Regions from separate parts of the Bradyrhizobium nivariense genome, predicted to be linked through region 2. Evidence: predicted binding sites of a transcription regulator. Region 2 holds the regulator's gene; each other region holds the start of a gene.

Region 1 (5,428 bases), on a different contig from region 2:
CTCGGGCTCGCCGGCACGCTCCTGGCGTTGAACAAAAAGCCCGCCACGGTGTTGCGGAATTTGTGACAAATGGTAGCGGGTCGCCGCGCGGTAGCGGAATCGCACGATTCCTGCGATTAACCACGTCCGCTCGTCAGGATTGTGGCTGAGGGCGACATTCGGCCGCGCGTGGACCGTTGCAGCGGATGTGTTAGTTTCCCACATATCGAATGGGTTCGGAGCCCGGATTGTGAGCCAAATTTAATGTCGGCACACACCGGTATCCGAGATAGAATTTGACGAACCGGCGGCATGGCGACCCTCATGCCGGACCGGGCCAACCAACGGGAATTCGACCATGTCGGACCTAGACCGTAACTACGCTTCTCCTTTCGGCAGGGCCGCCGGGCGTGTTGACGCCGCGACGGTCGATGCCGGCCTGCGCGCCTACATGCTGCGCATCTACAACTATATGAGCGTTGGCCTCGCCATCACCGGCCTGGCCGCGCTCGGCGTCTACATGGCGTCAGTAGCCGACCCTTCTGCCGCCGACGCGATTCGGATAGGTACCGGCGCGAAGGCGATCTATCTGACGCCGTTCGGCAGTGCGATGTACCTTGGCCCGCTGAAGTGGCTCTTCATGTTTGCGCCGCTCGCGATGGTGTTCGTGATCTCGGCAGGCATCAATCGCCTCGCTCCTTCGACCGCCCAGATCCTGTTCTGGGTGTTCGCGGCACTGATGGGCATCTCGCTGTCCTCGATCTTCCTGGTGTTCACGCACACCTCGATCGTGCGGGTGTTCTTCATCACCGCGGCGACCTTCGGCGCGCTCAGCCTCTATGGCTACACCACCAAGCGTGACCTGACCGGAATGGGCTCGTTCCTGTTCATGGGCCTGATCGGCATCATCATCGCGAGCCTGGTGAACCTGTTCCTGGCAAGCTCGGTGCTGCAGTTCGTCGTGTCGGTGGTCGGCGTGCTGGTGTTCGCGGGCCTTACCGCCTGGGACACCCAGCGGCTGAAGAACGACTACATCTACGGCTACGCCTCGGCCGGCGGTGACGTCGCGGAGCGTGCGGCCATCACCGGTGCGCTGTCGCTGTACTTGAACTTCATCAACCTGTTCACGCTGCTGCTGCAGCTCCTCGGCCAGCGCGACTAAGCGTTAGCCTGAGAGAGCGGACACGAACCCCGGCCGAGAGGCCGGGGTTTTTCGTTTGGGGCTGGACGTCGCAGCACCCGCCGCTGTCGTCGCCCGCCTTGTGCGCACTTGCGCACTGGGGCGGGCGATCCGGTACGCCGCAGCGGCTCCGTTCTAGCCGCGCTGTCTCGGAGTACTGGATGCCCCGCCTACGCGGGGCATGACAGCGAGAAGATGGAGGCTGCTGCTCTCGCAAAGACGACGCCGAGAAGCCGTTGTCTCTTCCCAGCCGTCCCCGGAAGGCTCTAATCTCGCTTCCATGTCCGCACCTGAAATCAGACCCGCCCTCGAGGCCGATCTTCCCGCCATCACCGCCATCTACCAGCAGGCTGTCCGCGAGGGCACCGCGACGTTCGAGCTGGAGCCGCCGGACCTAGCTGAAATGACGCGCCGCTACCGCGCGCTGGTCGACGGGGGCTATCCCTATTTCGTCGCCATCCTCGACGGCCGTGTGGCCGGCTATGCCTATGCCGGCGCCTACCGGCCGCGGCCGGCCTATCGCTTCACGGTCGAGAACTCGATCTATCTCGACCCGTCCTTCCACCGCCGCGGCGTCGGGCTTCTGCTGTTGGAGCGTCTGGTCGCCGAATGCGAGGCGCGCGGCTTTCGCCAGATGATCGCGGTGATCGGCGATTCCGCCAATGCCGGCTCGATCGGCGTGCACACCAAGGGCGGGTTCAGGATGATCGGCACGCATCCCAGCGTCGGGCTGAAATTCGGCCGCTGGCTGGACACGGTGATGATGCAGCGCGACCTCGGCGAGGGCGCGAGCACGGTGCCGGGGAAGTAAGGCCTGTAGCCCGGGTGAGCGAAGCGATACCCGGGAACGCTGCAGGCAAAGACCCGGATGTCGCTACGCTTATCCGGGCTACTGGATCGCGGCTACACCACTGCCAGCTTGCGGTCGATCACCAGCAGCACGCGCTCGAGTTCGTGGCCGCGGCGCAGGATCAGACCCGTCGCCGAGATCACGCTGTACATGCCCTGCTTGCGCGCGAGGCGCGGATCTTTCTCGATGCGATAGATCGGCACTTCCGAGGCGCGGCGATAGACCGAGAACACGGCGCGGTCTTTCAGGAAGTCGATGGCATAGTCGCGCCACTCGCCGTCGGCGACCATACGGCCGTACAGATTGAGAATACGGTGCAGCTCGAGCCGGTTGAACGTGACCCGGCTCAGTTGCGCATTCGCAGCGGCAGGACGCACCGCCGCGCGCTGTTCGCTGGGATCGGCATCCTCCGACAGACTCATGGAGCGCCTCCTGTCGCATCAGCATGACCGCGCCCGCGAAGACCGTCCCCGGAACCGCGGATCATGACAGCTGCATGATTGCGCCAACTGTTCCCCACCGCAAGGGGCCGTTGAAAGGATGCATGGAATCCGGTGCGCGTCCGGACACACGCAGCGGTGGAACTCTGTCGCGGCAAACCGTCACGGGATCGTTAGCAGGAATCATAGTGTCGCCGCTTTTCCGCCAAGCGACTGCCGCCCTGCGCTGCGAAAAGACCTGTGTGCGTTGACCCGGTCCTTTCGGTTCCGGATTCCTCAGCCCCCAGCCCCCCGGGGTCGTCAGGATCGGGTCTGTTCGCACGACAAGGAGGGCCAACGCAAGTTGGTCCTTTTTTGTTTGTGTTTTGTTTGTGCCGGGATGTTTCTGGCTCGACGAATAGCTCACCAGACATCCGCGCCAGAACCCCTCTCCTCATCCTGAGGAGCCGCGGCGTCTCGAAGGATCGAGGCCCGAGCTGGATCAGCAGGGCCTGCATGGTTCGAGACGCGCGCAAAGGCGCGCTCCTCACCATGAGGAGTGAGAGATGGTACGACGCTAGTGAGAGAATCGAATCAGTGCAGCGACGTATACGCGGCGCCCAGCATCGGGCCCGGTTTCTCGCGGCTGCCGTCCTGGACATAGACCACCGCGCCGTCGACGCCGTCACGTGTGAGGTTCTCGAGCGGCACCGTCCAGCTTTCCGGACGGCCGGTCCAGTCGCCGACCTTGAGCAGGTTGCGCACCACGTTGTGATAGATCACCTGCTGTCCGCGATTTTCGCCGCGGCTGATCGCGATCGGCACCGATTTCGCAATCGAGCAGATCCAGACCTCGCCGTGCGAGACTGCCGGCTCCTTGCTTGCGGCCACCGAGACGTTGATCTGCTTGCCCGCGAGCGACATCGTCACCGGCACGCTCATCGCGCCCGTACCATTGTCGGTCCTGCCGATCGCGCTTTCGATGCCGGTGCGGTCGCTGCCGACGACATGCGTGGAGCCGTTGACCACGACCTGCGGCGTGTAGACCTCGCGGTCGCCACGCATGCGCGAATAGGCACGCTGCCGTGCAGAGAAGCGCGAATCGGCCAAGGTGTCCTTCCAGCCGAGATAATCCCAATAATCGATCGGCATGCTCAGCGCGATGATCGAGGGATCGCTGGAGAGGTCGCCGATGATCTTGTCGGCCGGCGGGCAGGAGGAGCAGCCCTGCGAGGTAAACAATTCGACAACGGCGCGGGGATCAGCCTCGGCAGGACGAATGACGGCGACGATCGCGCAGATACCAAGTGCTCCCGACCAGAGGGCACCGGACCACCTTGAGATCACGTGGCGCGAAACCAGATGAGAAGCCGTCATTGTTGTCATGTCGAACGTCGCACACCATTGCTCGTGAGAAGGGAATTCTTACCGCCGGATGATCACCGTAGTCTTACGGACGTCGCATATTCGATCGTCAAGTAACCTCCAAGGCGAGGTTCTCTGCCGGACGGGCCCATCTGAAGCCTGCCGCAAACGCGCGAAGGCGGCCTTTTGATAGGCCGCCTTCGTTCAACCTCCTACTCACTTCGCAGTGAGCCACCGTTCACAAATTCGCGCTTACGCCGCGAGCTTGCGCAGCACGTAGTGCAGGATGCCGCCGTTGCGGTAGTATTCGAGCTCGTCCAGCGTATCGATGCGGCAAAGCAGCGAAACCCGCTGCAGCGAACCGTCGCCGGAGACGATCTCCGCAGTCAGCTTCTGGCGCGGCTTCAGGTCGCCGACGAGGCCTCGCAGCGTGACCTTCTCGTCGCCCTTCAGGCCGAGCGACGACCAGGAGGTGCCGTCCTCGAAGGTCAGCGGCAGCACGCCCATGCCGACCAGATTGGAGCGGTGGATGCGCTCGAAGCTCTGGCAGATCACGGCGCGCACGCCGAGCAGACGTGTGCCCTTCGCGGCCCAGTCGCGCGAGGAGCCGTTGCCGTATTCGGCGCCGGCGAACACCACCAGCGGCACCTGCTCCTGCTGGTACTTCATCGCGGCGTCGTAGATCGACATCTGCTCGCCGTCGGGCCAGTGCTTGGTGAGGCCGCCTTCCGGAATGTTGCCGTCGGCGCCCTTCAGCATGAAGTTCTTGATGCGGATGTTGGCGAAGGTGCCGCGCATCATGACTTCATGGTTGCCGCGCCGCGTGCCGTACTGGTTGAAGTCGGCGGGACGCACCTGATGCTCGCTGAGGTATTTCCCGGCGGGCGAGGTGAGCTTGATCGAGCCGGCCGGCGAGATGTGGTCGGTGGTGATCTTGTCGCCGAACATGGCGAGGATGCGGGCCTCGACGATGTCGGTGACGGGCTCCGGCTCCTTCTTCATGCCTTCGAAATAGGGCGGGTTCTGCACGTAGGTCGAGCTCATGTTCCAGCGATAGGTTTCGCTCTCGACCGTCTTGATCTTGCGCCAGTTGGTGTCGCCCTTGAACACGTCGGCATACTTCTTCTTGAAGATCGCCGCGGTCACGAACTTCTTCATGAAGGCGTTGATCTCCTTCGTCGTCGGCCAGATGTCCTTCAGGTAGACCGGCTTGCCGTCCTTGCCTTCACCGAGCGGCTCGACCGCGAGGTTCTTGGTGACGGACCCTGCGAGCGCGTGGGCGACGACGAGCGGCGGCGAGGCCAGATAATTCGCCTGCACGTCCGGCGAGACGCGGCCTTCGAAGTTGCGGTTACCGGAGAGCACGGCTGCCGCGACGATGCCGTTGTCGTTGATCGACTTCGAGATCTCCTCGGGCAGCGGGCCGGAATTGCCGATGCAGGTGGTGCAGCCGAAGCCGATCAAATTGAAGCCGACCTTGTCGAGATCGGCCTGGAGACCGGAATCGGCGAGATAGGCCGCCACCACCTGGCTGCCCGGGGCGAGCGAGGTCTTCACCCACGGCTTGGCCTTGAGGCCCTTCGCGGCGGCGTTACGCGCCAGAAGACCGGCGCCGATCAGCACGCTCGGGTTCGA
Region 2 (5,428 bases):
GTGGAACGAGGTCAAGGACAAGCTCAACGCCTCCGGCCTGTCGCTCTCCGGCGGCCAGCAGCAGCGCCTCTGCATCGCCCGCACCGTCGCGGTACGGCCCGAGGTCATCCTGTTCGACGAGCCCTGCTCGGCGCTCGACCCGATCTCGACCGCCAAGGTCGAGGAACTGATCCAGGAGCTGTCCGAGGACTACACGATCGCGATCGTCACCCACAACATGCAGCAGGCGGCGCGCGTCTCGGACAAGACCGCCTTCATGTATCTCGGCGAGCTGATCGAGTTCGACGACACCAGCAAGATCTTCACGTCGCCGACCGACCGGCGCACGCAGGATTACATCACCGGACGGTTCGGCTGAGGAGACGGAACATGGGTTCTGAACATACCGCAAAGGCCTTCGATACCGACCTCCAGGAACTCACCCGCCTGGTCGCCGAGATGGGCGGCATCGCCGAACGCATGATCGTCGATTCCGTCGACGCGCTGATCCGTCGCGACATCCCGCTCGGCCAGCGCGTCGTCACCATCGATGCCGAGCTCGACGCGCTGCAGAAGCGCATCGAGGAGCGCGCCGTGCTCACCATCGCCCGCCGTCAGCCGATGGCGATCGATCTGCGCGAGATCGTCGGCGCCATGCGCGTCGCGACCGATCTCGAGCGCATCGGCGACCTCGCCAAGAACATGGGCAAGCGCGTCGCGGCGCTGGAGACGGACTTCCATCCGCTCAAGCTGTTCCGCGGCCTCGAGCACATGACCGACCTCGTGCAGCAGCAGGTCAAGTCGGTGCTGGACGCCTATGCCGCGCATGATTTGCCGGCGGCGATGGCGGTGTGGAAGGGCGACGAGGAAGTCGACGCCATCTGCACCTCGCTGTTCCGCGAGCTCCTCACCTACATGATGGAGGATCCGCGCAACATCTCGTTCTGCATCCACCTGATGTTCTGCGCCAAGAACATCGAGCGGATCGGCGACCACGCCACCAACGTCGCCGAGACCGTGTTCTACATGATCGAGGGCCAGGCGATGACCGACAAGCGGCCGAAGGGCGACATGACGACCTTCGCCACCACGGTACCGAATACTTGAAGACTTAAGGAGCGACGACCCGATGGGCGCACGCATTATGGTGGTTGAGGACGAGGAAGCCCTGACCGAGCTTCTCCGCTACAACCTCGAAGGCGACGGCTATGACGTCGAGACGGTGATGCGCGGCGACGACGCCGACACCCGCCTCAAGGAGCACATCCCCGATCTGATCGTGCTCGACTGGATGCTGCCGGGGCTATCCGGCATCGAATTGTGCCGGCGGCTGCGCACCCGTCCCGAGACCAAGCAGCTCCCGATCATCATGCTCACCGCGCGCGGCGAGGAGAGCGAGCGGGTGCGGGGTCTTGCGACCGGCGCCGACGATTACATCGTCAAGCCGTTCTCGGTCCCGGAATTGCTGGCGCGCGTAAAAGGCCTGCTGCGGCGCGCAAGCCCCGAGCGGCTCGCCACCGTGCTCGCCTTTGGCGACATCGAGCTCGACCGCGACAAGCGCCGCGTGGCACGCTCGGGCCGGCCGATCGATCTCGGCCCGACCGAATATCGCCTGCTTGAGTTCTTCCTGGAGCATCCGGGGCGGGTGTTCTCGCGCGAGCAATTGCTCGACAGCGTCTGGGGCCGCGACATCTATATCGATGAGCGCACCGTCGATGTTCACATCGGCCGCCTGCGCAAGCTGCTCAATCTCGGCCGCGAGCAGGACCCGATCCGCACCGTCCGCGGTGCCGGCTACGCGCTGGACGATCGCTTTGCGAAGGCGGAGCAGGCGTAGGGGATTTGCGGTGTGATGTTGGCAGACGTGATCTAGCCGGCTGCCGCCACAATCTCCGATGTCGTCCCGGCCTAGTGCGCACTTGCGCACTAGGCCGGGACGACATTGAGTATTTTTGAGCCGTCATCGCGTCACGGCTCGATCCTGAAATCGAAACTACTTACCGCGGCCCCGGCTTCACCGGTGCACGCCGCCGATCCGATGCCGGCTGATACGCGACCCGCGAGTGCTGGGCGCAGTAGGGCAGGCCGGAGAGCGCCTTGCCGCCGCAGAAGAAGAAATCCGGGCTCGAGGGATCGCCGACCGGCCAGTGGCAGGTCGCCTCGTTCAATTCCAGCAGCGACAGCCGCTGGCTCATCGGCACCACGTTGTCGTAGGTGACCGGTTCGGCCTCCACCTCGACTTCGAAGGCCTGTGCCAGCGCGGTGTTGCCGCGCGAGATCGGGCGGGTCACCCGCATCATGTGCTGCGCGGGACGCGCCTTGCGCGGCCGCGGCGCTGCCGATGAAGGGCTCTTGGCGCGGCCCGACAGGCCGAGCCTGTGCACTTTGCCGATCACGGCATTGCGGGTCACATTGCCGAGCTCAGCCGCGATCTGGCTGGCCGAAAGTCCGGCCTCCCAGAGCTTTTTTAGCTGCTCGACGCGATCATCGGACCAGGTCAAAACCGTCATTGCACCCTTTCCCTCGCTGCGGGCCAGCCATCCTGGGGCCTCGCAGCGAATGCCTAAGCCTTTAAAAACCCGTGCCGCCAGAATCCCTTAAGGCTCGCCGGGCGCGACTAGAACGCCCGAACGTTTACGCCGGTACATGAGGACTTAGAGATCAGAACCACTGCACGAGATGTCGTATCTGACAATCCAAACGCTACAATATGGCGTGACTCCCGCGCAAGAGTCCGCCGACTCGCTTCCACATGTTCCGTGGTGAAAACCCGCAAAATCGGCACCGCAAGACTACGGATTCAGCGTTTCGCGAGGCTTTCCGGGCGGCATTGACACCCGTTTCACCAGGCCTAAGATACTCATGCGTGCCGCCCTGAAGAGGCGGCACGTTTCGTTTTCCGGGCCGGTCAATGGTGCGTCGCCCAATGCACGCTCACACCGTCCGCAACATTCAAGTGACCGCCATGACCAACAGCGCAGCGCCGCATTTGCTCCCCGTTTTTGCCAGGTCCGACCTCGGTTTCGAGCGTGGCGAAGGCTGCTGGCTGATCGCGACCAATGGCGAGCGCTATCTCGATTTCACCTCGGGCGTCGCGGTCAACGCGCTCGGCCATGCCCATCCTGCGCTGGTCACGGCGTTGCAGGAGCAGGCCACGAAGCTCTGGCACATGTCGAACCTGTTCCAGAGCCCGGACGGCGAGAAGCTCGCGAACCGCCTCTGCAACGAGAGTTTTGCGGACTTCGTGTTCTTCTGCAATTCCGGCGCCGAAGCGCTGGAATGCGTGATCAAGGTGGTGCGCCGTTATCACGCGATGAAGGGCCATCCGGACCGCTATCGCATGATCACCTTCGAAGGCGCCTTCCATGGCCGCACGCTGGCGACGCTGGCTGCGACCGGTTCGGCCAAATATCTCGAAGGTTTCGGCCCTCCCATGGAGGGCTTCGACCAGGTTCCGCATGGCGATCTCGACGCGGTGAAAAAGGCGATTGGTCCGCAGACCGCCGGCATCCTGATCGAGCCGATCCAGGGTGAGGGTGGCGTGCGTTCGGCAACGCCCGCGTTCCTCAAGGCGTTGCGCCAGCTCTGCGATGAGAAGGGCCTGTTGCTCGCCTTCGACGAGGTGCAGACCGGCATGGGCCGCACCGGCGATCTGTTCGCGCACCGCCGCCTCGGCGTCGAACCCGACGTGATGTCGCTGGCCAAGGCGCTCGGCGGCGGCTTCCCGATCGGCGCCTGCCTTGCGACCGCGGAAGCGGCGTCCGGCATGACGCCGGGCTCGCACGGCTCGACCTTCGGCGGCAATCCGCTCGCGATCTCCGCTGCGAACGCCGTGCTCGACGTCATGCTCAAGCCCGGCTTCTTCGACCACGTGCAGAGGATGTCGCTGCTGCTCAAGCAGAAGCTCGCCTCCGTGATCGACCGTCATGGCGATGTCGTCAGCGAAGTGCGCGGCGAGGGTCTCCTGATCGGCATCAAGGCCGTGGTGCCTTCCGGCGATCTCGTTGCCGCGTTGCGCGACGAAAAACTGCTTACCGTCGGCGCCGGCGACAATGTCGTGCGTTTCCTGCCGCCCCTGATCGTCACCGAAGCCGAGATCGAGGACAGCGTCGGGCGGCTCGAGCGCGCCTGCACCGCATTGTCCGGCAACAAGCGGGCGGCAAGCTGATGAGCAAGTCGCCCGATAAAGCGCCGAAGCACTTCCTCGATATCAACGAGCTGCCGCTGTCGGAGCTCAAGAGCATGCTCGCCGCGTCGTCGGCGATGAAGGCGAAGCAGAAGGCGCATCAGCCGGTCAGGCCGCTCGAAGGCAAGACGCTGGCGATGATCTTCGAGCGCCCCTCGACGCGGACGCGGGTGTCGTTCGATGTCGCCATGCGCCAGCTCGGTGGCGAACCGATCATGCTCACCGGTGCCGAGATGCAGCTCGGCCGCGGCGAGACTATCGCCGACACCGCGCGCGTGCTGTCGCGCTATGTCGACGCCATCATGATCCGCATCCTCAATCACGATGCCCTGCTGGAGCTCGCGGCGAACGCCACCGTGCCCGTCATCAACGGCCTGACGCGGCGCTCGCATCCCTGCCAGGTGATGGCCGACCTCATGACCTACGAGGAACATCGCGGCCCGATCGAGGGCAAGACGGTGGCCTGGACCGGCGACGACAACAACGTGCTCGCGTCCTGGGCGCACGCCGCCGAGCGCTTCAAGTTCCAGCTCAATGTCGCGACGCCTCCGGAGCTCGCGCCGAAAAAGGCGATGCGCGACTTCATCAAGGCGACCGGCGCGCCGATCATGCTCGGCACGGATGCCGAAGCCGCCGTGCGCGGCGCCGATTGTGTCGTGACCGACACCTGGGTGTCGATGGGCGACAAGGAAGGCGAGCACCGCCATAACGTGCTCAAGCCCTATCAGGTCAATGCCCAGCTGATGTCGCTGGCCAAGCCCGATGCGCTGTTCATGCACTGCCTGCCCGCCCATCGCGGCGAGGAGGTCACCGACGAGGTGATCGACGGCCCGCAATCCGTCGTGTTCGACGAGGCCGAAAACCGCCTGCACGCGCAGAAGGGCATTCTGGCCTGGTGCTTTGACGCGGTGAAGTAGGTAGGCGCGGTTGACGACCGTCGTCCTGGCGAAAGCCAGGACCCATTACCACCGGCTTTCGTTTGGCGAAGATTGGCAATTGTCATCTCGTGCCAAATCTCGCAGTCGGGGTTATGGGTCCTGGCTTTCGCCAGGACGACACCGAAGTTGCCGTATCGTTGTGCAACCAAAGCTGCGTTCCGTAGCGTTGCCCGCGCCCCCTTCCATTTCCGCCTTCCGACCCCAGATAAAGCGCCATGGTTTCCCAATCCCCTGTCATGAAAACCGGGCCCGAAGGCCCGGTTCGCGCGCCATCCGCGGTTCCCGTCGATGACGCCGTGCTGCCCTACGAGGTCGACGCGCTCGA
Region 3 (5,428 bases), on a different contig from region 2:
GCGCCTTCCCGAAGAAGAAGTCGGCCTTTTGGCTCAGCGGGAACTTCCCGACCAAGTTTATCACAATACCGCGCCCGTTGGCATCGGGCACCTTTTTGAACACCTCGCCACTTTCGATAAAGCGAAGATACGCGTTGAGCTTGTTCTGAAGAAGGACGAGATGGTCGCCTTCGTTGTCGTCCCACGGCAGATGATCGCTGATCGTGAGCCATAGCTCACCGGAAGCCTTGTCGATGGTCGCGACGTCAATTGTATCTGCCTGATCTACTGACATATTCATACTTTGGACGGCCGTCGGAGAGAGCTTCGTTCCACCGGGGAAACCGACCATTGTGCCCCCGTCTGACCGATCTCCGGGAAAGCTAGGGTTTTCGGTTTGGTGTTAAAGCTGCTGTCAATCAACGTTCTTCGCCTTATAGAGCCAGCCCTTTTATCTTGCCCGGCTCTTGTCGTAACCCTTCACGTGCGTTTCTTGGGCCCCGAAGCTGAACCTTAGCGTGGCACGCCGGTAGCCTCATTCGTAACTGATATCAGCCAGCCGCCAATGAGCTGTTATCGCGGACTACTCATGTGTCGGGCGCATTTGGAGAGCATGTTGAAGGAGGCGCAGCTTGCGTCCCCGAGAGGTTCTCGGATGCAGCGGTAGAGCAAGTTTTTTTCTAGTTTCTTTCCCTCCGCGATCGCACCGCGACGACGCAGAATCCCTTCAAAACAAGGCGTTTCCCAAACCGCCGGCAGAGACGGTGTAGCAGCCCGGTGTAGCATCGAGTGTAGCACCGCAGCCCGGTCACGTTGCCATCATTGGGACGCCGGCGCGAGTCGAATCCTTGTAAGGAATTTGGGTCAGAAACGCGCTCCTGACCCAAGTTCGTTACATCCTGTTGGTCATTTCGATGGCCTTATCACGAGAGCTCGTCGAGCAGCGCCTTCGCTTCCTCTAGGTCACGGGTGTCGAAGCCCTCGGTGAACCAGCCGTAGACCGGCGCGAGCAGAGCGCGGGCCTCAGAGTGCTTGCCCTGGTCACGCCGGAGTCGGGCCAAACTGATCGCGGCCCGCAACTCGAATGACTTGGCACTCTGGCTCTGTGCAACCTGGAGCGCGGTTTGCAAATACGCTGTGTTTCGGCGCGGGGTCTCGACCATCATCGGCGTGGGGGTCACATCATCCCATTTAGCGAAATCAATGGCTTGAAGGGGTCCCGACGGTGCCGATGGGGTCACTATTCAATCAGCATTTACAGCGCCTGCAAGCCCGACCTAAAAGGTACCAAGCTCTGCAACTATGGACGCCTATTCGGAGCGCTATCCGTTCGCGGGCGTGATGTGGCTCAGATCATGATCAGCGAGGGGCTTGCCGCCATGGCGGCATAACTTGAACCAAATGGCCTCCGGCAAACCCGGGGCGGTTCACATAGCTGTAGCTTGCGACATATGGCCCGGAAGGCGACGCAGCCGCCGTGACGGCCGCGCTGTTGTCGCTGACGCCGGTGAGCCGCCCCGCACCGCTCACGCCGAGCGGGGCCGCTGAAGAGGGTCTCGAAGCAGACGTTTGCACCGGGCCCGCTGTTGCTACGCTGACAGTGCACTTAAGATGTGCAGAGACACCGCGATCGAGGCGCGCCGTGCACAAAATCCGACATGTACGTCGCGGAAATGTCATCTAACAATATTGGTTCCCTGCCCGGACGGTGCCAGCCCGTGGCCAACATCGATGGAGCCCGACATGAACCTGTGCACGACAAGCGGTCTGCGACGCGCTCTTGTGTCGATCGCCGCCGCTATGTTCGGCCTCAGCACTGCAGCTCGCGCGGCGGACCTCACCGTTTACACGGCGCTGGAGGCCGACCAGATCAAGCCCTACAAGGCCGCGTTCGAGAAGGGCAATCCGGGCATCAACATCCTCTGGGTCCGCGACTCCACCGGCATCATCACCGCGAAGCTCCTTGCGGAGAAGGCAAACCCCAAGGCCGATGTGGTCATGGGTCTTGCCGCAACCTCGCTGATGCTGCTGCAGAAGGAAGGCATGTTGATGCCTTACGCGCCGGCGGGTCTCGACAAGGTTGACGCCAAGATGCGCGATCCCGCTGCCTCGCCGGAATGGGTGGGCATGGACGTCTGGGCATCGGCCTTTTGCGTCAACACCGTGGAATCCAGCAAGAAGAACCTGCCGGAGCCCGCCTCTTGGGCCGATCTGACTAAACCGCTCTATCAGGGACAAATCGTCATGCCGAACCCGGCTTCCTCGGGGACCGGGTTTCTGATGGTCTCCGCCTGGCTCCAGCTGTTCGGCTGGGACGAGGGCTGGAAGTACATGGACGAGCTTCACAAGAACATCGCGGCCTACACGCATTCCGGCTCCAAGCCGTGCCGACAGGCCGCGGCCGGCGAGTACGCGATCGGCCTCTCGTTCGAGTATCGCGCCAACAAGACCAAGAAAGGTGGAGCGCCGATCAGCATTGTCCTGCCCAAGGAAGGCCTCGGCTGGGACATGGAGGCTATCGGAATCATGAAGACCACCAAAGAGTCCGAGGCGGCGAAGAAGCTTGCCGACTGGGCCGCGACGGCGGAGGCCAACAAGCTCTACGCCGAGAACTTCGCCGTCGTCGCGTTGCCCGGCATCGCAGCCTCCATGGAGTTCGTCCCGGGTGACATCAACAAGATGCTGATCAAGAACGACTTTGCCTGGGCCGCGGAGAACCGCGACAAAATTCTGGCGGAGTGGAGCAAGCGCTACGACGGCAAGTCCGAGCCCAAGAACTGAGGACCTGAACTGAGGGACCTGAACTGAGGACCCGGGGGATCCTGGGAGCGACGAAGCCGGCGATGCATGGGCGCCGCCGGTCAATGCGGGACAGTACAATGGACAGCACGCCGACGACGGTGCCCTATCTCCGCATCCGCAACCTCTCGAAAAAGTTCGGTGCGTTCACGGCATTCGACAATATCGACCTCGACATCATGCCCGGGGAGTTCGTCTCGTTCCTCGGGCCATCCGGCTGCGGCAAGACCACGCTGTTGCGCGCGATCTGCGGACTGGACGTGCAGACCACCGGGTCGATCCATCAGGGCGGGCGGGACATCTCGACGTTGCCAGTCGCCAAGCGCGATTTCGGCATCGTGTTCCAGTCCTATGCGCTGTTCCCGAACCTGACGATCAAGGACAATGTGGCCTACGGCCTGGTGTCGGCCGGCACACCTCGCATCGAGATCGACAAACGGGTCAAGGAGCTTCTCGAACTTGTCGGTCTGCCCGAGCAAGCCGACAAATATCCGGCACAGCTCTCCGGTGGGCAGCAGCAGCGAGTCGCGCTCGCCCGCGCGCTGGCGCTATCCCCCGGCCTTCTGCTGCTGGACGAACCGCTATCCGCTCTCGACGCGCGCGTCCGGGCGCGTCTGCGCGGCGAGATCCGCGATCTGCAGCAACGTCTCAAGCTGACCACGATCATGGTGACCCACGATCAGGAGGAGGCGCGCACCATGTCCGACCGGATCGTGGTGATGAGCAATGGCAGGATCGAGCAGGTGGGCACGCCGGACGAGATCTACGGCCGACCCGCGACGGCTTTCGTCGCCGACTTCGTCGGCAAGATGAACTTTCTGGAGGGGCGCCTCCTCACGAGCAAGCGCGCGAATGTCAGGGGTGCCGTGCTCGACTTCAGCGAAGAAGTGCCGCTCGACGAGGGCGCGGCCGTCACGGTCTGCCTTCGGCCGGAGGACGTGGTGGTGCGCGACATCGGCGCGCATTCGGACAATCGCCTGTCAGTCCAGGTCGGCGTCATGGAATTCATCGGCAATCATTTCGCAACGACCTTGCATGCGAGCGGCACGGGACTGAACTTCTCGGCCGACTTTTCGATTAACGCCGTGCGCGACCTCGGCATTTCCTCGGGCGCGACCATCGAGGTCGCGCTGCCGCCGAAGCGGTTGCGCGTATTTGCCCAACCGCGCTCTGCGAGCGCCTGACACGGGAAACCAGCGATGGCGACCGAGACGCTGAGTCTGCCGGACCATACCGCCGCGGTGGCGCCCCTGCGGCAGAAGCTGGGGCACGACGACTGGATCATGCGCGGCGCGGTCGTAGCGCTCGGCCTCTGGTTGATCATCACCGTGTTGCTGCCCCTCTGGGCGCTGCTGTCCAAGAGCTTCCAGGCGGCTGATGGCAGCTTCGTCGGCCTGGCCAATTTCCAAGCTTATTTCGCCAGCCCGGCGCTGGCCAATTCCATCTGGCACTCGGTCTGGGTATCGCTGCTGAGCACGGTTATCTGCGTACTGCTCGCCTTCGTCTACGCCTACGGACTCACCCGCACCTGCATGCCAGGGCGGGGGCTGTTCCGCATCATCGCGCAGATCCCGATTCTCGCACCCTCGTTGCTGCCTGCGATCAGCCTCGTCTATCTGTTCGGTAACCAGGGCTTCGTCAAATGGATGCTGTTCGGCGCATCGATCTACGGTCCGATCGGCATCGTCATGGGCGAGGTGTTCTGGACCTTCCCGCACGCGCTCATCATCATCACCACTGCGCTGGCGATTTCGGACGCGCGTCTGTATGAGGCGGCGGAAGCGCTGCGGGCAAGCCCGCGCCGCACCTTCTGGACGGTGACCATTCCGGGGGCACGTTATGGCCTGATCAGTGCGGTCTTCGTCGTATTTACCCTGGTGATCACCGATTTCGGCGTGCCGAAGGTCATCGGGGGCAAGTTCAACGTGCTCGCGACCGACATCTATAAACAGGTGGTCGGGCAGCAGAATTTCCAGATGGGTGCGGTGGTCGGCTTGATCCTGCTGTTGCCCGCGGCGTTGGCCTTCGTCGTCGATCAGCTCATGCAGCGGCGCCAGTTGGCGCAGCTCTCCGCGCGCGCAGTACCGTATGCGCCAAGGCCCGACGCCACGATCGATCGCGCGATGCTGGCGACCTGTTCGCTGATCGCGTTCACGATCCTGGTCATTCTCGGCATGTCCTTGTTCGCCTCGATCGCGACGTCCTGGCCCTACAATCTGACGCCCAGCTTCAAGAACTTCGACTTCGACATGATGGATGGCGGCGGCTGGCGCAGCTATTTCAACTCGCTCGTCATGGCCGGCCTCACCGCGCTGTTCGGGACTCCGGTGATTTTTGCCGGCGCCTATCTCGTCGAGAAGACCCCGCGCTTTCGCTACGTCCGCGGCTTCGTGCAGTTTCTCGCGCTGCTTCCTTTGTCCGTTCCCGGGCTGGTGCTCGGCCTCGGCTACATCTTCTTCTTCAACAACCCGGCCAATCCGCTTAACTTCATCTACGGCACCATGGCCATCCTCGTCATCTGCACTATCTCGCATTTCTACTCCGTCTCGCACCTGACCGCGGTGACGGCGCTCAAGCAGATCGATCAGGAGTTCGAGACCGTTTCGGCATCGCTCAGGGTGCCGTTTTGGCGTACCTTCATGCGAGTGAC
Region 4 (5,428 bases), on a different contig from region 2:
CACGTCAGGATAGCGCGCGCGAAGCGCTGCGGTGTCGATCTCCTGCGGCCCCGTCACGTCCGCGTCTCCCTGCCGAACAGCCGGCCACGCAGCCAGCCGGTGCTGATGTCGATGATGAAGACCGTGACAATGATGGTGAGCAGGATCGCGCTGACGTCCGAATAGTAGAACTTGCGGATGGCGACGACGAGCTCCTGGCCGATGCCGCCGGCGCCGACAAAGCCCATCACCGAGGCCTCGCGAACGTTGATCTCGAAACGCAGCAGTGCGTAGCTGGCGTAGCCTGCCGTGACCTGCGGCAGGATGGCGAAGCGCATGCAGGAGAGCCAGCTCGCGCCGGTCGAGCGGACGCCTTCGACCGGCTTCATGTCGGCGTTCTCGACGATCTCGGAGAACAGCTTTCCGAGCGCGCCGGTGGAGTGAATCGCAATCGCCAGCACGCCTGCCATCGGTCCGAGCCCGAAGGCGATCACGAAGATCAGCGCGAACACGATGCCGGGCACCGTGCGGGCGAATTCGAGCAGGCGCCGCACCACGAAGCGCAGCCAGGGCGCGGGCGAGGTGTTTTCAGCCGCGAAGAAGTTCAGGCAGAACGCAAAAGTCGCGCCGATTAGCGTGCCGACATAGGAGATCAGCAGGGTCTCGCCCAGCATCTTCAGCCATTTGCGCCAGCCCCACAGCCACTCACCGGCATCGGTCCAGACCCGCTGGCCGTTGTCGAGCGCGAGGATGCGGTCGAAATAGCTGACGAAGTTGCCGAAATGGGTGAACAGCGTGCGCAAGTTCACTTCCGCGCCGACCGCGGCGAGAAGCAGTGCAGCGGCGAACACCACGGCCCCGAACAGGAGCCGCCATCGCCTGCGCGCGACCGCCTGGCGATAGGCGGCATTGAGTACAGCCAGCTGCTGCTCGGGGAGGATCGAAACCGCGACGGTCATCTGATCAGGGCGAATGTTCGCTCAAAAGAGAAAGAGCCGGGTCCATCGACCCGGCTCCAGTGCGTCGTCCCAAAAATCAGGACGCCTTCTTCTTACGCAGTGCATCGACGAACTTGATCAGCTCGATCGTGCCATCCCAATCCTTGGTGGTGGCGGGGTGAAAGCCCTTCTTCTGGCCGTCGGAGAGACGGTCGAAGGCCGCCTTGTCCTTGGCCGGCGCGTCGAAGAACGCCTTCGCGATCGCCGCCTTGGCGTCTTCCGGCAGGTCGGAATTATAGGCATAGGGGCCGTTGATGATCGGCGCGGACTTGTGGATGATGCGGAAGTCATCCTTCTTCATCGCCGAGCCGTCGGCGTTCTTCAGCATGTTCTTGGTCAGCATCTGCGCCAGCGTCGAATCGTCGTCGCTGGTCCACTGGTTGGCCGCAACGTCGACCGTGCCCTGCGCCAGCGCCAGTATCGCGTTCTCATGGCTGCCGGTGAAGACGACCTTGCCGAAATAGGTGTCGGCATCCGCGATGCCCATCTTGTCGAGCTCGAAGCGCGGCACGTTGTTGCCGGAGGTCGAGTTCGGGTCGACCAGGCCGAGGTTCTTGCCCTTGAGCTGATCGACGCTCTTGTAGGAGCTGCTCGCCTTGACGAAGAACACCGAGTAATAACCGGTCGAGCCGTCGGCGTTGATGTCGTTGGCGAAGGCATCGGTCTTGACGCCGGTCAGGCGGGCGCGAGCGAACGAGGCCGAGCCATAGCTGGCGATATGGATGTTGCCGGCGCGCTGGCCTTCGATCACGGCCGCGTAGTCGTTGGCGATGCGCAGCGTGACCTTCACGCCCAATTCCTTGGAGAGATAGCTCACGAACGGCGCCCAGCGCTCGGTCACGCCGGAGGCATTCTCGGCCGGGACGACCGCGAAGGTCAGCTCGGGATATTTGGCTTTCCAGTCTTCGGCGGAAGCGGCGGCGGTGAAGGCCAGCACAGCGGCGCCGGCAAGAACTAATCTGCGAGTGATCATGATACCCTCTTCATCGGTTGGGGTCGGTTGACGCAAAAACTGGTGACTAACGATGCGGTGCGGCTCAGGCGGCTGCCGCCGTTCCAAGCGCTGGAATGCCTTCAGGCGACGACACCGGCATGCCGCCCATGATTTCGGCGGCTTCGAGATCGTAGAGCTCACGCGCAACGTGGTCGGTCAACTCAGCCGGCGCGCCGTCGAACACCACGCGACCCTGCGCCATGCCGATCAGGCGGTCGCAATAGCTGCGCGCCAGATCGAGCGAATGCAAATTGCAGAGCACGGTGATACCGAAGTGCTTGTTGATGCGCAGCAGCGCATCCATCACGATCTTGGTGTTGCGCGGGTCGAGCGAGGCAATCGGCTCGTCGGCGAGGATGATGTCGGGTTGCTGCACCAGCGCGCGGGCGATCGCCACGCGTTGCTGCTGGCCGCCGGAGAGCTGGTCGGCGCGCTGGGCCGCGAGCGGGGCGATGTCGAACTGCTCGAGCGCGGACATCGCCAGCGCCTTGTCCCGCTCGGGCCAGGTCTGCGATAGCGAGCGCCAGGCCGGCATGGTCGCGAGCCGGCCCATCAGGACGTTGGTGAGAACATCGAGCCGGCCGACCAGGTTGAACTGTTGAAAAATCATCGCGGAGCGCGCCCGCCACTGCCGCAGCTCCTTGCCGCGCAGCGCGGTGACGTCGAGGCCGTCGAACAGGATGCGGCCCTGCGAAGGGGTCGCGAGGCGGTTGATGGTCCGCAGCAGGGTCGACTTGCCGGCGCCCGAGCGTCCGATCACGCCGACGAAGCCGCCGGGCGAAATTTGAAATGAAGCGTCGTCCACCGCGGCTTTCGCGCCAAAGCGACACGTCAGACCTTCAACCACCAGCATGCAGCGCTCCAGAGTAGCTGGGACCCACCGCTAGCGCCGGCGCTTGACACTTGTGTGACATGCGCGCTGCGGTGCGGCGATCCTACACACCTCATCCCCTGTCATCGCATCGTCATGACATTGTCATCAGGCCGCTCGAAGAGAAACGCCCGCCCTCTCGTTCGGATGCAACATGGCCGCCAAAGCGCTTTCGGTCCAGCCGACCGTCGATCCCTCGGCCAAGCTGCACGACACCAGGCTTGGGGCCTACACCGAGGTCGGCGCGCGCACGATCCTGCACGAAGTGGCGATGGGCGATTACTCCTATGTCGTGAACGACGCCCAGATCACCTACACCACCATCGGAAAGTTCTGCTCGATCGCGGCGATGATTCGGATCAATCCGGGCAACCACCCGATGCACCGCGCCACCCAGGCGCACTTCACCTATCGCTCGAGCGCCTACTTCGAAGGCGAGAGCGACGATACGGAATTCTTCGACTGGCGGCGTCAGCATCACGTCCATATCGGCCATGACGTCTGGATCGGCCATGGCGCGATCGTGCTGCCGGGCCGCAACATCGGCACCGGCGCGGTGATCGCGGCCGGCGCCGTCGTCACCAAGGACGTGCCGGCCTACACCATCGTCGCCGGCAATCCCGCGCGCATCGTCCGCCGCCGGTTTTCGGAAGACGTCGCCGGACGGCTCGCCAGCCTCGCCTGGTGGGATTGGGATCACGACAAATTGCGTGAAGCACTGCCCGATTTCCGCAAGCTCGGGATTGAAGAATTCCTCTCGGCATATGAAGCACGGGCAAGTTCTCTCAACAGTCCTCTTGGCAGCAAACGAAGCGCGGTCGCGTGACAGACATTTTCCTTGAGGGCGGCCGGACGCTGATCGGCTCCGAGCTCGTCGAGACTTCGCTGGCCCTGTCCGGACAGGACATCGCCGCGGTCGATGCTTCGCGCGGCCGGGCGCGGCTTGCGATCGACGCGCGCAACCTGCTGGTGCTGCCTGGCATCGTCGATCTGCATGGCGATGCCTTCGAGCGGCAGATGATGCCGCGCGCCGGGGTCGACTTTCCGATCGACATCGCGCTCGCCGACAGCGACCGCCAGGCGATCAGCAACGGCATCACCACGGTGTTTCACGCCACGACCTGTTCGTGGGAGCCGGGCCTGCGCAGTGCCGACAACGCGCGCGGCCTGATGGAGGCGATCGAACGGCAGCGCCCGCAATTCGCGGCCGACACCCGCTTCCATCTGCGCCACGAGACCTACAATCTCGACGCCGAAGCCGAGATCGGCGTGTGGCTCACTGAGGGCCGCGTCGACCTGTTCGCCTTCAACGACCACATGGACGGCACGGTTGGGGACATGGCCAAGCCCCGCAAGCGCAACCGCATGGTGGGGCGTACCGGCCTGTCGAGCGAGGCGTTCGACCGGCTGGTCGACGGCGTGCTTTCGCGCGCCAGCGAGGTGCCGGCTTCCGTGTCGCGGCTTGCCGCGACGGCCCGCGCCGCCGAGGTGCGGATGCTCTCGCATGACGATGCGACACCGGCGATGCGCCAGGGCTTTCGCGCCATGGGCGTGGCGATCGCGGAGTTTCCGATCAACGAAGAAACCGCGCGTGCCGCCGCAACGGCCGGCGATGCCATCGTCTACGGCGCGCCGAACGTCGTGCGCGGCGGCAGCCACACCGGCTGGACCAAGGCATCCGACATGATCGCCAAGGGCCTCTGCTCGGTGCTGGCATCGGACTATTACTATCCCGCGCAGCTGCTCGCCGCGTTCCGCCTCGCCGCCGATGGCGTGCTGCCGCTGACGGAAGCCTGGAATCTGGTCTCCGCTGGACCAGCGCACGCAACCGGTCTTGCCGATCGCGGCGTGCTGGCGGAAGGGCGCCGCGCCGACATTCTGCTGGTGGACGACCGCGTGCCGCTGCGGCCGCGTCTCGTCGCGGTGATCGCAGCCGGAAAGCTCGTGCACCTGACCGAAGCGACACGGCTGCTCAGCGCGGCGACGACGCCGCGCGAGGCTGTCGTCGCGGCATAAACCGGTTATGTTCGGTCGATGACAGATTTTCCCCGCTACGCGATCTACCATGCCGCCGGTGCCGACAGCGCCGTCTCGCGCTTCGGTGCCGAACTGCTCGGCTATGATGCGCATACCGGCCGTGAGCTGCCGTTCCCGGACGAGGCGCTGCGCACGGCTCCGGACTGGCGTGATGTCACCGCCGATCCCCGCAAATACGGCTTTCACGGCACGCTGAAGGCGCCGATGCCGCTGGCATCCGACAGGAGCGAGGTCGAGCTTGTTGCGGCCTGCGCGACATTCGCCGGCAGGGCGCGCGCAATTCCAGTGATCCGCCCGGTCGTCGATTCCATCAGCGGCTTCATCGCCGTCATTCCCGCGGAGCCGGTCGGCGAACTCCAGCAGCTCGCCGCCGATTGCGCCCGCGACTTCGATTGCTTCCGCGCGCCGCTGAGCGCGGAAGGCCGTGCGCGGCGCAAGCCGGAGAAGCTGAACGAACGGCAACGCCACTATCTCGACCGCTGGGGCTATCCTTACGTGATGGAGGAATTCCGCTTCCACATGACCCTGACGGGCCGGCTCGACGCGGAC

The links. Region 2 encodes PhoB, which activates phosphate uptake and scavenging genes when phosphate is short. Its sites were predicted from a motif close to TGTCATNNANCTGTCAT; they were not measured.
Region 1: QCM77_RS28070 (DUF2794 domain-containing protein) is a predicted target of PhoB. The motif match lies at 2,495-2,511, and genes of this name have one in related genera.
Region 3: QCM77_RS41505 (putative 2-aminoethylphosphonate ABC transporter substrate-binding protein) is a predicted target of PhoB. The motif match lies at 1,654-1,670, and genes of this name have one in related genera.
Region 4: phnC (phosphonate ABC transporter ATP-binding protein) is a predicted target of PhoB. The motif match lies at 2,924-2,940, and genes of this name have one in related genera.

What each region holds. Positions count from the first base shown of each region.
Region 1 is NZ_JARWCR020000041.1:2,459-7,886, reverse strand. It holds gene QCM77_RS28085 (ABC transporter permease) at 1-66, shown strand, start outside; gene QCM77_RS28080 (Bax inhibitor-1/YccA family protein) at 338-1,141, shown strand; gene QCM77_RS28075 (GNAT family N-acetyltransferase) at 1,440-1,970, shown strand; gene QCM77_RS28070 (DUF2794 domain-containing protein) at 2,063-2,431, opposite strand; gene QCM77_RS28065 (DUF1223 domain-containing protein) at 3,023-3,814, opposite strand; gene acnA (aconitate hydratase AcnA) at 4,046-5,428, opposite strand, start outside.
Region 2 is NZ_JARWCR020000084.1:18,335-23,762, forward strand. It holds gene pstB (phosphate ABC transporter ATP-binding protein PstB) at 1-358, shown strand, start outside; gene phoU (phosphate signaling complex protein PhoU) at 370-1,086, shown strand; gene phoB (phosphate regulon transcriptional regulator PhoB) at 1,109-1,816, shown strand; gene QCM77_RS39845 (GcrA family cell cycle regulator) at 1,977-2,489, opposite strand; gene QCM77_RS39850 (aspartate aminotransferase family protein) at 2,945-4,147, shown strand; gene argF (ornithine carbamoyltransferase) at 4,147-5,082, shown strand; gene QCM77_RS39860 (Hsp33 family molecular chaperone) at 5,319-5,428, shown strand, end outside.
Region 3 is NZ_JARWCR020000095.1:1,345-6,772, forward strand. It holds gene QCM77_RS41495 (DUF6572 domain-containing protein) at 1-331, opposite strand, end outside; gene QCM77_RS41500 (hypothetical protein) at 903-1,145, opposite strand; gene QCM77_RS41505 (putative 2-aminoethylphosphonate ABC transporter substrate-binding protein) at 1,723-2,760, shown strand; gene QCM77_RS41510 (putative 2-aminoethylphosphonate ABC transporter ATP-binding protein) at 2,859-3,962, shown strand; gene QCM77_RS41515 (putative 2-aminoethylphosphonate ABC transporter permease subunit) at 3,978-5,428, shown strand, end outside.
Region 4 is NZ_JARWCR020000022.1:95,995-101,422, reverse strand. It holds gene phnE (phosphonate ABC transporter, permease protein PhnE) at 1-57, opposite strand, end outside; gene phnE (phosphonate ABC transporter, permease protein PhnE) at 54-938, opposite strand; gene phnD (phosphonate ABC transporter substrate-binding protein) at 1,015-1,950, opposite strand; gene phnC (phosphonate ABC transporter ATP-binding protein) at 2,015-2,824, opposite strand; gene QCM77_RS20005 (transferase hexapeptide repeat family protein) at 2,997-3,668, shown strand; gene QCM77_RS20000 (alpha-D-ribose 1-methylphosphonate 5-triphosphate diphosphatase) at 3,665-4,858, shown strand; gene QCM77_RS19995 (DUF1045 domain-containing protein) at 4,877-5,428, shown strand, end outside.